Regions from separate parts of the Brachybacterium halotolerans subsp. kimchii genome, predicted to be linked through region 3. Evidence: riboswitches for the same ligand, from Rfam matches in the RefSeq annotation. Region 3 holds a riboswitch; each other region holds the start of a gene.
What was found. Region 3 has a riboswitch for thiamine pyrophosphate ahead of thiC (phosphomethylpyrimidine synthase ThiC). Riboswitches for the same ligand answer to the same signal wherever they lie in the genome.
Positions count from the first base shown of each region.

Region 1: another riboswitch for thiamine pyrophosphate. It lies ahead of Bra3105_RS00390 (MFS transporter); the one in region 3 lies ahead of thiC (phosphomethylpyrimidine synthase ThiC).
Region 2: another riboswitch for thiamine pyrophosphate. It lies ahead of Bra3105_RS13080 (TenA family protein); the one in region 3 lies ahead of thiC (phosphomethylpyrimidine synthase ThiC).

Region 1 covers NZ_CP086254.1:76,932-82,053, forward strand. The annotation lists gene orn (oligoribonuclease) at 1-1,185, opposite strand, end outside; TPP riboswitch at 1,247-1,339, shown strand; gene Bra3105_RS00390 (MFS transporter) at 1,331-2,740, shown strand; gene Bra3105_RS00395 (hydroxyethylthiazole kinase) at 2,737-3,684, shown strand; gene Bra3105_RS00400 (thiamine phosphate synthase) at 3,681-4,403, shown strand; gene Bra3105_RS00405 (SDR family NAD(P)-dependent oxidoreductase) at 4,357-5,122, opposite strand, start outside.
Region 2 covers NZ_CP086254.1:2,910,439-2,915,560, forward strand. The annotation lists gene Bra3105_RS13070 (MGH1-like glycoside hydrolase domain-containing protein) at 1-1,456, opposite strand, end outside; gene tenA (thiaminase II) at 1,511-2,170, opposite strand; gene Bra3105_RS13080 (TenA family protein) at 2,167-2,856, opposite strand; TPP riboswitch at 2,847-2,941, opposite strand; gene Bra3105_RS13085 (SLC13 family permease) at 3,035-4,210, shown strand; gene Bra3105_RS13090 (YetF domain-containing protein) at 4,223-4,795, opposite strand; gene Bra3105_RS13095 (aconitate hydratase) at 4,841-5,122, opposite strand, start outside.
Region 3 covers NZ_CP086254.1:2,634,801-2,639,922, reverse strand. The annotation lists gene Bra3105_RS11895 (ADP-ribosylglycohydrolase family protein) at 1-261, opposite strand, end outside; gene Bra3105_RS11890 (GntR family transcriptional regulator) at 258-992, opposite strand; gene Bra3105_RS11885 (Ltp family lipoprotein) at 1,061-1,888, opposite strand; TPP riboswitch at 2,160-2,270, shown strand; gene thiC (phosphomethylpyrimidine synthase ThiC) at 2,270-4,027, shown strand; gene Bra3105_RS11875 (MFS transporter) at 4,139-5,122, shown strand, end outside.

The DNA.
Region 1 (5,122 bases), 1.5 Mb from region 3:
CTCGCAGACGGTGAAGGCGCGGTCGAAGGTGTCCACGCTCATCCCCGTCTCCTCGTCGTAGAACTTCTCGTCGAGGACGCCCAGGGCCTCCTCGAGCAGCTCCGCGGCGTGCGGGCGTCCGGCGGCGGTCGCGGAGGCGGCCGCGAGCACCACGAACGCGTGCGCGTAGGCCTCCTTGGCGTCGTCGATGACGGTCTCCCCGGCGATCTTCGAGAACCAGCCGCCGTGCTCCTCGTCCTTGAAGACGGTGCGCAGGGACTCGATGCCGTGGTCCACGAAGCGCCCGTACTCGGGGCTGCCCAGCATCGTGGCGAGCGCGAAGCAGTGGGTCATGCGGCAGGTCACCCAGAGCTCGGCCGGCTTGTCGCCGTCGAGCTCGCCGTCCTCGTCGAGCCAGCCGAAGCCGCCGTCCTCCCGCAGCGACTCGGCGCCGAAGACGAGGAGCTCCTCGCCCTCGGAGTCCAGCCAGGTGCGATGGGTGGCGCGCTGCAGCCACGGCACCGCCGGTGCGGAGGAGCCCGCGGCGCCTGCGGCCGCGTCGTCGGACCCGTCGGCGCTCTCGCCGTCGGCCGTGAGCTCGAAGGTGCGCGCGGCGGCCTGGGCCTGCGCGGTCGTCGGCCCCGGGTCGGCCACGAACAGCACCTCGCGGTAGTACTTGAGCTCCTGGATGGACTCGCGGATGTCGGCGAGGGCGCGGTGGCCCCCGTGCTTGGCGGGCGTGTTGTAGAAGACGCGGGGGAACCAGCGCTTGGCGAGCTCCTTGAGGCTCGAGACGTCGATCGTGCGGTAGGAGAGCCAGGCGGCGAACTCCGGCACGTCCTTGTCGAGGAACACGCGGTCGGTGCCCACGGAGTTGCCCGCGAGCGGCGCCTTGCCGGCCTCCGGGCAGTGCTCGCGCACGTAGGCCAGGCACTGCTCCTGCGCGGCCTCGAGGGTGATGCCCGCGTCCAGCTCCTCCAGCAGCCCGGAGTTCGTGTGCATGGTGCGCACGAAGTCGCCCATCTGCTCCAGCGCCTCGGCCGGGGGCCTGACGACGACGTCCACGCCCTCCCCGAGGATGTTGAGGTCACCATCGGTGACCAGGACGGCGATCTCGACGAGCGCGTCCTTCTCCTTGTCCAGTCCGGTCATCTCGCAGTCGACCCAGACGATGCGGTCGGCGGTTCCACGGTTCGAAGTGCTCACGTGGCAAGGGTAGTCGCCGCGGACGGCGCCGCGGCCCCGCCGGCGCCTCTGGAATACTGGCGCGCCGGACACGGGGTGCGCCGCGCGCGCTGAGATCACACCCGTGGAACCTGATGCAGTTCGCACTGACGAAGGGATGTCCGCCATGCGGTCACGTCTGCCCAAGAGCCCGCCCACGACTGTCGCCGCGGCCCACCCGCCGACGGCCGGTCCGACGCCGCAGCTGCCGCCCGAGGGCCGCGCCGCAATGCGCGCCGGGGTGGTCGGCAACTTCATCGACAACGTCCACGTGTTCCTGCCGCTCACCGCGCTGACCCCGGCGCTCGCCGTCGTCGCGGGCCCGGGGATCGCCGCCACCACGGGAGCGATCGTGGTGATCGCGATGATGCTGGGCAGGCCCGTCGGCGGCATGGTCTTCGGCAGGATCTCGGACCGCCTGGGGCGCACGCGCACCACGAAGGTCGCGATCACCGGCACGGCCGCCTGCGCCCTGCTGATCGCCGCCATGCCCACCCATGAGCTGCTGGGTGCGGGGACGATCGGTCTGATCCTCTGCCTGCGCTTCCTCGGCGGGATCTTCGTGGCCGGCGAGTACTCGGCCGCGATCCCCCTGGCCATGGAATGGTCGGCCCCGCGACGGCGCGGCATCATGAGCGGGCTCATCCTCTCGATGGCGCCGTGGGCGCAGGCCGCGATCGCCTTCGCGACCGCCGCGCTGCTGCTGGTCCTGGGGCCCGACGCCTATGCCGCCTGGGGCTGGCGCGCGCTGTTCGTGCTCGGGGCGCTCGCCTCCCTCGGCATGCTGGTCTACTACCGACGACGCGTGGTCGACGCGCCGATCGCCCGGCGCGAGCGCGAGCGGCCCCAGGGGCCCGAGCCGAAGGACGAGCCCGCCGTCACGGGCATCGCGGCCATGCTGCGCGGACGCTGGGCGCGCGCCTTCTGGCAGGTCTTCACCCTGATGACGGGGCTGTGGCTGCTCACGAACACGACCGTCATCATGCTCACCGCCCAGCTCGGCGAGGACACGGGCCTTCCGGCGACCAGCGTCTCGGTCGCGATGGGCATCGCCTCATGCGCGCAGGCGCTCGCGATGGCGCTCGCCGGGCATCTCTCCACGAGCACCGGAAGGCGCCGACTGCTCATCGGGTGGGGGATCGCGGCGACCGTGCTGGGCCCGGTGCTGTGGTGGACGGCGGTGGGCTCGAGCACGCTGGCCGGTGCGGCCGTGCTCGCCGCGGCGCTCCAGGTCGTCACCGTCGCCGCGTACGGGCCGGTCTCCGCCTACCTCTCCGAGCGCTTCCCGACGTCGGTGCGGTCCACGGGCTACGGGATGGGCTACAGCCTCTCGCTGATCCTTCCCGCGCTCTACCCGTTCTACCTGCCCGGGCTCTCGGCGCTGCTCGGGGCCCATGCGGCCGTGCTCGTCCTGCTCGCCCTCGGTGGGATCCTGCTGGTGATCGGGGCGGCGGCAGGACCCCGGCTGTCCGCGAGGGAGATCGACCGGGACCTCGACCAGGTGGCCGGGGAGCCGACGAGGAGGGCCGGGCGATGAGCGGGGATCCCGACGTTTTCGCGGGTCCGGACCAGCGCGGCGGCCCGGGCCTGCGCGGCGACACGGACCCGCGCGACGACTCCGACCTGCGCGCGGTCGCCCCGGTCATCGCCGAGGTGCGCCGTCGCCCGCCGCTCGTCCACTGCGTCACCGCGACCGTGTCGATGGGAATCGTTGCCGACGGGCTGCTCGCCGCGGGCGCGCGCCCGATGATGACCGAGACCGAGGCCGAGGCGCCCGTGGTCACCGGGGCGGCCGACGCGCTGCTCGTGAACCTCGGGACCCTCAGCACCGATGCGATGACGGGCATCCCCGCGACCGTCGCAGCGAGCATCGCTGCCGGTCACCCCTGGGTGCTCGACCCGACCGCGATCGGGCGCGCGCCCGTGCGCACGGCCCTCGCCCGTGAGCTCGTGGAGCTGCGGCCGGACGTGGTGCGGGGCAACGCCTCGGAGGTCCTCGCGCTGCGCGGAGGGCCCGGCGGGCGCGGAGCCGACGCGGCGGACGCGACCGAGAGCGCTCGCGGCGCCGCCGCCCGGATCGCCACCCTCACCGGAGGCGCCGTCGCCGTCTCGGGGCCGGTCGACTGGATCGTCGGTGCGGGTGCGGGTGCGGGTGCGGGTGCGGGTGTCGGGCCGGGAACGGATGACGAACCCAACACTGCGGGGATCGAGGTCCGACGGGGCCATCCGCTGCTCACGCGCGTCACCGGCACCGGCTGCCTGCTCGGCGCGCTCACGGCCGCCTGCCTCGTCGCGACGCGGCGCATCGGGACCGACGGCCCTGCGGTCCTCGCCGCTCGCGCCGCGACCGTATGGCTCGACGTCGCGGGGGAGAGGGCTGCCCGGAACGCTCCGCGGCCCGGCGCCTTCCGCTCCGCGCTGCTCGACGCTCTCGACGAGATCGGCGAGCACGCCCTGCAGTCCACCGAGGAGGAGTCATGACGCGCCCACCCACCGGACCCGCCGGCGCCCGCGCGAGGAGGCAGTCGCTCGACCTGCGCTGCTACCTCGTCACCTCAGGGACCGACCGGCACACCGTCGAGACCGCAGCCGCGGCCGCTGCCGCCGGAGCGGGGATCGTCCAGGTCCGCGCGAAGGAGCTCGAGGCGCGCGAGCTGCTGGATCTCGTGATCGCGGTGGCCCGCGCGGTGAGTGCGGTCGCACCCGCGTGCCGGGTGCTCGTCGACGACCGCGCTGACGTGGCCTTCGCCGCCGCGTCCCGCGGTGAGCGCGTCCACGGCGTCCACCTCGGTCAGGGGGACCTGCCGGTCACGGATGCGCGCACCCTGCTGGGATCCCGGGCGATCATCGGCCTCACCACCGGCACCCTCGACCTCGTCCGTGCGGCCGAGGAGCAGACGGAGCTGCTGGACTACGTGGGCGCGGGGCCCTTCCGGCCGACCCCCACGAAGGACTCGGGGCGCGCGCCGCTCGGCGTCGACGGCTACCGGGAGCTGCTCGCGGCCACGCGCCTGCCGATCGTCGCGATCGGGGACGTGACCCCCGACGACGTGCCCGCGCTCGCAGGGACCGGCATCGCGGGCGCCGCGCTCGTCCGGGCGATCATGGCGGCGGACGACCCCGCTGGAGCGGTCCGCGAGGTGCTCGCCGGCTTCACACCGCCGACCAGCCGCCGTCGGACGCGAGCACGGCGCCGTTGACGTTCGAAGCGTCCTCGGAGAGCAGGTGCAGGATCGAGGAGGCCAGCTGTTCGGCCGTGGCGATCGAGGGGATGTTCGAGCGTGCCTCCTCGAGCCGCGCACTGCCGAAGGGAGCGATCTCCGGCTGCATCGGGATCCCGGTCGCGACGCCGCCCGGGGCGACCGCGTTCGTGCTGATCCCCTCCTTCGCATACATGAAGGCCATCGACTTCGTGATGCCCACGACCGCATGCTTGGAGGCCGTGTAGGCGACGCCCGAGGCCGAGCCGCGCAACCCCGCCTCGCTCGCCACGTGCACGATCGCCCCGCCGCCTGCCTCGAGCATCCGCGAGGTCACCGCCCGAGTGAGGGACAGCAGACCCCCTACGTTCACGGCGAACACCTTGGCCCACATCTCGTCGCTGACCTCGTGGATCGCGGAGAAGTCGTCGTTGATCCCGGCGACGTTCGCGAGGCCGTCGATGCGCTCGCCGGCCGCGGCGAGGATCGCGTCGATCGTCTCGGCGGAGCCGAGGTCGCCGACGACGGTGAGCAGGCGGTCCCCGGCTGCGGCGACCGCCCCATCGGACGCGAGCGCCTCGAGCCGCTCGGCGGAGATGTCGGTCGCGACCACGCGCGCGCCCTCGGCGAGCAGGCGCTCGGCCGTCGCCCGTCCGATGCCGCCGGCGGCTCCGGTGACCACGACGGTGCGGCCGGCGAAGCGCCCGGCCGACGCATCG
Region 2 (5,122 bases), 280 kb from region 3:
GATGCGCGGACGACGGTCCCGTCGAGCCGCCGCGCTCGAGCAGGTCGGCGGCGTGCCGAGCGGCGGCATAGGCGTAGCCCTGGACCTCGGCGAGGGCGATCGCGCCGCTCGCGAGGGAGCCGTCCGCGCGGCGGATCGAGTCGTCGGAGTCCTTCCAGCCCTGGTTCGCCAGACCGTGCCCGCTCTCGTAGATGTACTCCAGCAGACCGTCGCCGTCGGCATCGGCGTGCTCGAGGAGCCAGCGGGCGGCGGCCTCGAGGTGCGGGAGCAGATCGGTGAGCACCGTGGCGTCGAGGCCCGCGTCGAGCGCGTCGTGCAGGAGCTCGATCCACAGGGGCGTCGCGTCGATCGTGCCGAAGTAGACCGGCGGCAGATGGCTCTCAGCCATCTCCATGCCCTGCGCGCGGACCTCGTGGAGGATCTTGCCGGGCTGCTCGGCCGTGTCGGTGACGATGCGGGTGCCCTGCATGCTCGCGAGCGTGCGCAGGGTGCCCTCCGCGAGCGTGGTGTCGACGGGCAGGGCGAGCGAGGCGGCGATCAGCGAGTCGCGGCCGAAGAGCGTGAAGAACCACGGGGCGCCGGCTGCGGCGAAGCTGCGCGCCGGATCTCCCGGCACCTGCAGGCGCAGCGCGTCGAGGTCCGCGAGGGAGCGGGCCAGGAGGTCGCGGGCGGCCCGACGCTCGGGGTCCGCGTCCGGCGCGGCGGTGAGCGCGACGCTTCGGGGCTCGGCGGCCTCGAACGGGACGTCCGGGTCGGTGAGCGCGAGCTCCCAGTCCGCCTCGGCGGTGCCGCGCGCCGGTGCTTCGAGGACACATCGCCAGGTGACGACGGGTCCGTCGACGTCCGGGACGAGCGTGCCAGTGCCGGTGCTCGCGTGGAGCACCGCCTCGCCCCGCTCACCGATCCGCCACCGCGCCGCACCGTCCCGGATGCGGGCCACGGGGCGGGCGGGGGCCTGCGCGAGCATCAGGCGCGGGTCCTTGACCTGCGACATCGTCGCGCTGTCGGTGACGAGCCCGAGGCGCAGGGACAGGGTGCGCGGGCGGTCGTCGTCGTTGCGCAGGCGCAGCGTCTCGCGGATGCCGCGGCCGGACGCTGTGCGCGTGCGCTCGAGGACCACGAGCGGGTCGCCCGGCAGATCGGGTGCGGTGACGACCCAGCGGAACACGACCTCGTGTGCGCTGCGCATCTCGGCGGGAAGGGGCGAGAGAGTGGGGTGCCCCTCGTCCTCGTCCTCGTTCTCGGCCCGTTCCTCGACCTCGCAGGTCAGGTCGGAGACGACGCGGGCATCGCCGAGATATATGCCCTGCGCACCGGCGCCCGTGATCGTGCCGTCGGGCGCCGACCAGGCCTGCAGCGGAGCGCGCAGCACCACGGCGAGGTCGTGGAGGAAGGGCTGGTGGTTCTCGACCTGCCGCGGCGCGGACGGGCTCGGGGAGGACGCGTGCGTGCTCACCGCCTCATGCTTGCACGCACGGTCTTCGTGCGCTCGGCGAATGCACGCCCGCGGTCAGCCCAGCGCCTGCTGCCAGAACGCGGCCTCCATGCGGGTGGCCGTGCGGAAGATCCGCTCGAGCCGCGCCCGCCGGCGGGCGGGAAGGTCGCCGCCGGCGAGCTCGTCGAGCCGCTCGGCGGCCGCGGCGGCGCTCGCCTGGAACTCCTGCCCCGCGTACTCGGCGATCCACTCGCCGTAGGGATGCTCGGCGTCCTCGGCGAGGCGCGGCGCGAGCGCGGTCCCGATCTCCGCATAGCCGATCGCGCAGGGGGCGAGGGCGACCTGCAGGTCCAGGGCGTCCCCGGCCATGCCGGTGTCCAGGACGAAGCGCGTGTAGGCGACGGTGCCGGGCTTCTCGTCGGCCGTCTCGAGCACCTCGCGGTCGATGCCCCACGACGCCGTGAGCCGCACGTGCAGAGCGGTCTCGGTGACGATCGCGGTCAGGGAGTCCGCGGCGGAGCGGATGCCCTGGAGGCTGTCGGCCTTGTACGCGGCCAGGGCGTTGGCCCGCGCGAATTGGAGGAGGAACAGGTAGTCCTGGACCAGGTAGTCCTGGAAGGCGGCCAGGGGGAGCGTGCCCTCGCCCAGCCGCTGCACGAAGGAGTGATGGACATAGGCGTCCCAGTCCTCGACGGCGGCGGCCTTGAGCTGGTCGAACAGGACGGAGGTGCTCATGCCGTCGCCTCCTCGCCGTCGGACTCGAAGGCCGAGTCGAAGAAGTCGTTCTCGAGCTCGACGGTGCGCGCGAAGAAGGCGCGCACGCGCTCGGGGTCCTCGATCTCGGCGGCGTCGAGCTCGGCGCGCAGGAAGTCCACGAGGTCGCGGAAACCGGGACCGTCGTGCAGGGAGATCCACTCGGCGTGGACGAAGCTCTCGGGCAGAGGAGCGGGCGCCCGGCTCGCCCAGTCCAGGTAGAGCCATTCGGTGACCAGCAGGACCGCGAGGATCGCGGCGTGGTCGCGGGTCTCCGCTGCCTCGCGGAACACGTCGAGGAAGCCGTCGGTGGCCGCGGTGTTCGGGATCCGTGCGCGCTCCTCCTCGCTCACCCCGAGCGCGTCGAGCGCCCGCAGGAAGTACGTGTTCTCGTCGCCGGCGACCTCCCCGGCGAAGCGCGCGAAGCGCAGGCGGGCGGCGGGGGTGCGGGCGGTCGCCAGTGCGGCACCGATCAGCTGCAGGAAGGCATCGAGGAAGCGATGGTCCTGCACGAGGTAGCGGGCCATCACCTCGTCCGGGACGGACCCTGCGCGCAGCTCGCGCACGAAGCGGTGGCCGACGGCGCGCTCCCACGCCTGGGCGTGCTGGCGGCGCAGGGACGCCGTGAAGGCGGCGCCCTCGGTGGACGGACGTGGGGCAGGTGTCATGGCGGCAATCCCTCCGCGAGTACGAGCTCGATCAGGTTCAGCGGGTGTGTTCTCAGCCCTGGTCAGGGCACCCCGTGCACTGGCGAGCGTAGCGCCGCCGCGTGCATCGGACGAGGTCGTCCCGCGCCGTGGGAGCGGCGGGCCCTGTGGACGGGCCCCGCGGTCTACGCTTCGCAGCATGCTCGGACTCCTGCGCAGGCGCGCCGGTGCGCTCGCGATCGGGGCGCTGGTCCTGGCCGCCGTGCTGTGCGTCCTCGGCGGCGGGCTGCCTTCGCAGGATCTCGCGGCGCTGATGGCGCGGGTAGCGCCCGTGCTCGGATTCGTCCTCGCGATCGCGGTGCTCGCCGAGCTCGCGCGCGAGGCGGGACTTCTGGACGTGATCGCCCACGGCCTCACCGTCCTCGCGCGTGGGCGCACCGCCGTGCTGTGGTGCGCCGTGTGCGCGCTCGCCGTGGTGTGCACGGCCTTCTTCTCCCTGGACACGACGGCACTGATCATGACCCCGGTGGTCGTGCTCACGGCCCGGCGCGTCGACGTGCCCGCGGTGCCCTTCGCCCTGGCCACGGTATGGCTCGCGAACACGGCGTCACTGCTGCTGCCGGTCTCGAACCTCACGAATCTGCTGGCCAGGGATGCCCTGGGCGGAGGCACCGCGGCGTTCCTCGCCCGCAGCGCCGTGCCCACCCTGGTCGCGATCGTGGGGTCGGTGGCCCTGCTGGCGATCCTCCATCGCCGGGACCTGCGGGGGCGCTTCCGGACCTCGCCCGCCCCGCAGATCCGTGACCGCGTGCTGCTGAGGGTGAGCGGGTGCGTGGTCGTGGTGCTACTGCCCCTTCTCGTGGTGGTCCCGGCGGTGTGGATCCCGGCGGGCGCCGCCGCGCTCGTGCTGCTGCTCGCCTTCCTCGTGCGGCGCCGCGAGGCGATCGGAGTGCACCTGGTGCCCTGGCGTCCGCTCGCGATCGCCCTCGCCCTCTTCGTGCTGGTTGAGACCACGCACGTGCAGGGTGCGACGTCGTTCGTACTGCGTGCGGCCGACGGCGGCGCGGGGCCGATGGGGCTCCTGCGCACGGCCGGCGCCTCGGCGCTCGCGGCGAACGAGCTCGACAACCTCCCCGCGTTCCTCCTCCTCGAGCGCGCGGCGGCGGACGACCCCGCCTCCACCATGGCCCTGCTGATCGGTGTGGACGTGGGGCCCCTGATCACCCCGTGGGCGTCGTTGGCCACGCTCCTGTGGCATCAGCGGATGCGGGCGATGGGCGTGCGGATCCCCTGGGTGCGCTTCATGGCGCTGGGCGCGGTCGCGGTGGTGATCACGGTGCCCCTGGCGACGCTCGCGCTGGCCGTCCTGGAGTGAGCGGGCGGGACGTCAGACGGTCCCGGGGGCCGACAGCAGGCGCTCGGGGATCCGGTCGCGACCGACGACCTGGGACACGAGGTCGCGGTCGATCCGGCTGCCGCGACGGACGATGGTGAGCGTGCCCCGGACCTCGAGGATCACCAGCTCCACCTCGTCGAGGGCGAGCACGCCGCTCACGCGCAGACGATCCAGCAGCATGCCGCGCGTCAGCCTGCTGCGACGCAGGCCGGCCGCGATCGGCTCCCCGTCGACCATGACGACGACGGGACGCGTGCGCCGCAGGAGCAGGGGGACGCGGCGGAACCTGCCCGTGACGTACTCGAGGACCACCAGGGTGCTCAGCACGACGACCGCGCCGAGCATCGTCGGGGATTCGCCGAGGGTCGCGCGCGCGGTGATGCCGCCGACGACGGCGAGGACCACGAAGCTGCCGGCGCTGGGCCGGGCCATCAGGCGCGGGCCGATCACCTGCATGAGCAGGGAGAAGAAGCCGTACAGCACGATGGTCGAGGCGACGACGCCGAGGACTGCGCTGCCGCTGATCCCGACGTAGTCGCGCCAGATGAGGTCCCAGTCGATCATGGGGCCATTGTCGTTCCTCGGGACCCGCGCCTCACGACTCGGGACTCACGCCTCGCGCGCGGCGAGCGGGATCCGTCCGCCCGCGAGCACCATCTCCACCTGCCGCGGCGAGAGCCGATGGTGCACGGGGACCTCCCGGTCCCCGATCCGTGCGGTGAGGTCCGTGCCGGCCTCGAGCGCCGCGTGGATGCCGTCGATCTCGACGAGATCGCCCGTGGAGATCCTGTCGTGGTCCTCCGGGTCGTCGAACTCGAGGGCGAGGATCCCGAAGTTCGCGAGGTTCTGCCAGTGGATGCGGGCGAAGGACACCGCGATGACCGCCTTCAG
Region 3 (5,122 bases):
GCGGCCTCCCCCGTCGATCGCGAGCCGCGCAAGGATCAGCGCCTGCTCGGTGTCATCGGTGATGGAGCCCGCGGGCATCCCGGGGGCGATGGGTTGATCGGGCGCCCCGGCGACGAAGCCGTCGATCCGTCCGTAGCGGTCGCTGATCTGCTCGCGCGAGAGTGACTGGGTGGGCATCCCCAGGGCGTCACCGATCGCGAGGCCGAGCAGTGCGCCGTGCGCACGGTCGAGAACCGTCGTCGGGTGTCCGGCCGCGCTCATCGTTCACCGCCGAAGCTCAGGGCGAGCGTGAAGTGCCGGGGGTCCAAGAGGGAGACGACGTGCTCGACGAACCGCCCGTCGGCGTCGAACGAGGTGCGGGCAGTTCGGAGGAAGGCCTCACCGGCGTCGCGGCGCAGGATCCGTGCCTCCCGCTCGTCGAGGAGCCGGACGTCGGCCCGCTGGATCCCCTGCACGGGGACGAAGCCCGCCGCCTGGAGGGAGGAGGCGAGGGAACCCTCGACGAGACCCGCTGTGGGGAGATCCGCGAGCATCCCGACGGCGGGGACCGTGGCGCACTCGAAGGAGACCGGGACCTCCTGCCCGTCGGCGATCCGCAGACTGCGCACACGGCGCACCGCGACGGCCCTGCTGAGGGCGACGTCGGCGGGCAAGAGGGGCACCTCGGACCGTTCCACGGCCTCGATGGCAAGGATCTCGGCGCTCACATCGCTGCCGGCGGCAGCCATGGACTGCGTCCATCCGCGGTCCTGATCCAGCTGGTGGCCGTCGAAGATGACGAAAGAGCCGCGCCCGGTCTCCGTGGCGATCAGTCGCTGGTGCTGCAGCTCGCTCAGTGCCTGGCGGATGGTGCTGCGGGAGACCCCGAACTCCTCGGCGAGGCGGTGCTCGCCCTCGAGCTTCGCTCCGGGCTCGTACTCCCCTGCGCGAATGCGTCCGGCGAGCGTGTCGACGATCGACTGACGCTTGCTCCGCGCAACCTGTGTATACATGTAGCTACATGTACACCATGTGCACCCCGGAGCACCAGGGGCGTCCGCCCCAGCGCCCAGCTGACCGCTCAGTCGTGCAGGTGCTTGATGGCGTAGTCCGCCTGCTCCTTCGTGAACTGCTCGCCGTACTCGGAGGTGAGCTGCTCATGGATCTCGTCGTCGGACATGCCCCCGGTCTCCTCGTAGAGCTTGGCCTTCTCCAGCGCGTTCTTGTTCCAATCGGCGTCCAGGTGGTCGACCGCGTAGGTGGCGGTCTCGTCGCTGTAGCCCTCGAAGACGAGCGTGTCGCGGATGCCCTTCTTCGACGAGTAGAGGATGTCCGACTGGGTCTTCGCGTCGGCGAGCGCGCCGTCCTTGTCGTCGGGGTCGACGTCCGTGCCGTCGGCAGCGGAGTCGCCGGAGTCGTCGGCATCTGCCGACGAGTCATCGTTCGGGGTCGCGTCGACGGTGTGGTCGGACGGCGTGGCGGAGTCGCTGGGCTCGTCCGACGCGTCGCCGTCGGACGAGGACGCGGAGACCGTGGTCGGAGCGGGCTCATCGGTGACGTCCGCGTTGTTCACGAGCACCACGATCACGATGATGACGGCCGCGATCGCGAGCAGCGCGAGGCACCCGCAGCCGCCCAGCACCCACCACAGCGCCTTGGACTTCTTCGGCGGTTCCTGGCCCTGGCCCGGCGTCTGCGGGGACGCGGAGAACTGCGGGGCCTGCGAGGAGTCCGCGTACTCCGGAGCGGGGGCCGGGGATCCGTAGGCGGCGTTCGCCGAACCATAGGGGCCGCTCGCCGAACCATAGGGGTCGCCGGCGGAGCCGTAGGCGCCATGCGCGGACCCGGCGTCGGGGAACCCGGAGTTCGCGGAGCCGTTGTTCTCGGGGGAAGGGGTGGAGCTGGTCATCTGTCGTTCCGTTCGGAAGGAGGCGTGCGCGGGCCGCCGTCGCGAGGGTTCGCGAACCCGGCAGCGTGCGCGGAGGAGGGACGGCAGGGAGGGCGCCGGGGAGAACTCTACGGACATCTCGGACGGCCGACCCGACGTCTCGCGGCCCGACGCCGCGGCGGACGGGTCCCCACGCCGTCAGGCCGGGTTCGAGGCCCGCGTCCACGTCCGCGACCGCTGCCGGGCGCGGACCGCCAGCCGTGACCGCACGTCCTCCGTGCTACGGTCGTCGCCGATCCCTCGGGTGCCCGTCGCAACGGGCTGAGATCGGACTGACGCTGTCCGAGTACCGACCGAACCTGCTCCGGGTCATGCCGGCGAAGGAAGAAGGAGAGCGACTGCATGTCTGCACGCCCCGAGAACTACCCCACCCACGCCCTCGGCCACCTCGAGGACCCTGCGCACGACATCCGCGTGCCGATCACGAGGATCTCCCAGGACGACTCCCCCACCGGGGCGCCGAACCCGCCGCTCGAGGTCTACCGGACCGCCGGTCCGGGCAGTGAGCCCGAGGAGGGGCTGCCGCCGCTGCGCGAGAGCTGGATCCGCGATCGAGGCGATGTCGAGGAGTACACGGGCCGCGCCCGCGACCTGGCCGATGACGGCCGCGGGGCCGTGCGCCGCGGCGAGGCGAGCGCCGAATGGCGCGGTGCGCGTCGTTCCCCGGTGCGCTCGCTCGAGGGCCGACGGGTCACGCAGATGCACTACGCCCGTCGGGGCGAGATCACCCCCGAGATGCGCTTCGTGGCACTGCGGGAGGACTGCGACGTCGAGGTGGTGCGCGAGGAGCTCGCCGCAGGCCGGGCGATCATCCCCGCCAACGTGAACCACCCCGAGGCCGAACCGATGATCATCGGCCGGCGCTTCCTGGTGAAGATCAACGCGAACATCGGGAACTCGGCGGTCACCTCGTCGATCGCCGAGGAGGTCTCCAAGCTCGGGTGGGCCACCCGCTGGGGCGCGGACACCGTCATGGACCTGTCCACGGGCGATGACATCCACACCACGCGCGAATGGATCCTGCGCAACGCGCCCGTGCCCATCGGCACCGTGCCGATCTACCAGGCGCTCGAGAAGGTGAACGGCGACGCGAACGCCCTGACCTGGGAGATCTTCCGGGACACGGTGATCGAGCAGGCCGAGCAGGGCGTGGACTACATGACGATCCACGCGGGCGTGCTGCTGCGGTACGTGCCGCTGACGGCGAACCGGGTGACGGGCATCGTCTCGCGCGGCGGCTCGATCCTGGCCGGCTGGTGCCTCGCGCGCCACCGCGAGAACTTCCTCTACGAGCACTTCGACGAGCTCTGCGAGATCTTCGCCCGCTACGACGTCGCCTTCTCGCTCGGCGACGGCCTGAGGCCCGGATCCCTCGCGGACGCCAACGACGCCGCCCAGTTCGCCGAGCTCGACACCCTCGCCGAGCTCACCGAGCGCGCCTGGGAGCACGACGTGCAGGTCATGGTCGAGGGCCCGGGCCATGTGCCGCTGCACCTGGTGCGCGAGAACGTGGAGCGCCAGCAGGAGCTGTGCCACGGGGCGCCGTTCTACACGCTCGGCCCGCTGGTCACGGACGTCGCCCCTGCGTACGACCACATCACCTCGGCGATCGGGGCGACGGAGATCGCCCGCTACGGCACCGCGATGCTCTGCTACGTCACCCCGAAGGAGCACCTGGGGCTGCCCGATCGCGACGACGTGAAGACGGGCGTGATCACCTACAAGATCGCCGCCCATGCGGCTGACGTCGCCAAGGGCCACCCGGGCGCCCGCCAGCGGGACGACGCCCTGTCGAAGGCGCGCTTCGAGTTCCGCTGGCGTGATCAGTTCGGGCTGTCCCTGGACCCGCAGCTCGCCGAGGAGTACCACGACGAGACCCTGCCGGCCGAGCCCGCGAAGACCGCGCACTTCTGCTCGATGTGCGGGCCGAAGTTCTGCTCCATGAAGATCTCGCAGGACATCCGCGACGAGTTCGGCGACGAGGCCGCCCAGCAGGAGATCGCGGCGGCGGGCATGGCGGAGAAGTCCCGGGAGTTCCGCGAGCGCGGCGGGACGGTGTACCTGCCGGAGCCGGGGGTCGGGGTGCCGGTGGGTGAATAAGCTCCCATGACCCGAGGACCCCTTCTGAACGTTGGTGGACGCTCGCCGCACACCCGACACATTCCGACACACGCCGACGCGCACCGGCCGGCGACCTCCACAATCATTCCCATGCCCCCGACGATGGACCCCTCCTCCAACGCGCTCGAAAACAGCTCCGCGCGCCCCGCTCCCGGCTCTGGCACCGCTGCCGGCCCCGACGCGAACGTGCCCCTGCGCGTCTCCTCCGCCGCCGACGTCAGCAGGATCCTGTCCGCGCTCGGATCGCGCGACCCGAAGGCGACCGCGGTGATCCTGCTGGCCCTCGGCGGGATCTTCATGGACGCCTACGACTTCTCCTCGATCGCCTTCGGGCTGCCCGCCATCAAGGAGCAGTTCGGACTCGACGGGTTCATGACGGGCCTGGTCAACGCCTCGATCATGGTCGGCGCGGTGGTCGGGGCCCTGGCCGGCGGGTACCTTGTGGATCGCTTCGGCAGGTACCGGCTGTTCATGGCGGACATGGTCTTCTTCGTCGTCGCGGCGCTCGGCAGCGCGCTGGCACCGGAGGTCTGGTCCCTCATCGGATTCCGGTTCGTCATGGGCATCGGCGTCGGCCTCGACATCCCTGTCGCCATGGCCTTCCTCGCGGAGTTCTCCCGGCTGCGCGGCAAAGGCAACCGCTCTCAGCGCGTCAACGCGTGGTCCCCCGCCTGGTACTTCGCGACCGGCACCGGGTACCTCATCGTGCTCCTGTGCTTCTGGCTGCTGCCCGCCACCCAGCAGGACCACCTCTGGCGGATCGTCGTCGGCTTCGGCGCCGTGCCCGCCGTGATCGTGCTGCTGGTGCGCCGACGCTTCATGGCCGAGTCCCCGCAGTGGCTCGCCGACCAGGGCGACCTGCGCGGCGCGGTCGACGTGCTCTCCAGCCACTACGGGATCACCGCCGAGCTCGATGCCGAAGCCTCCAGCGGCACCGAACGCGCGAGCGCCCGCACCCGGCTGTCGAACGTCCTCGAGCTGTTCTCCTCGCGCTTCCGCCAGCGCACGATCGCCGCCCTGTGCGTCTCCGTGTTCTCGACCTTCGGGTACAACGCCGTCGCCTACGGCACCCCG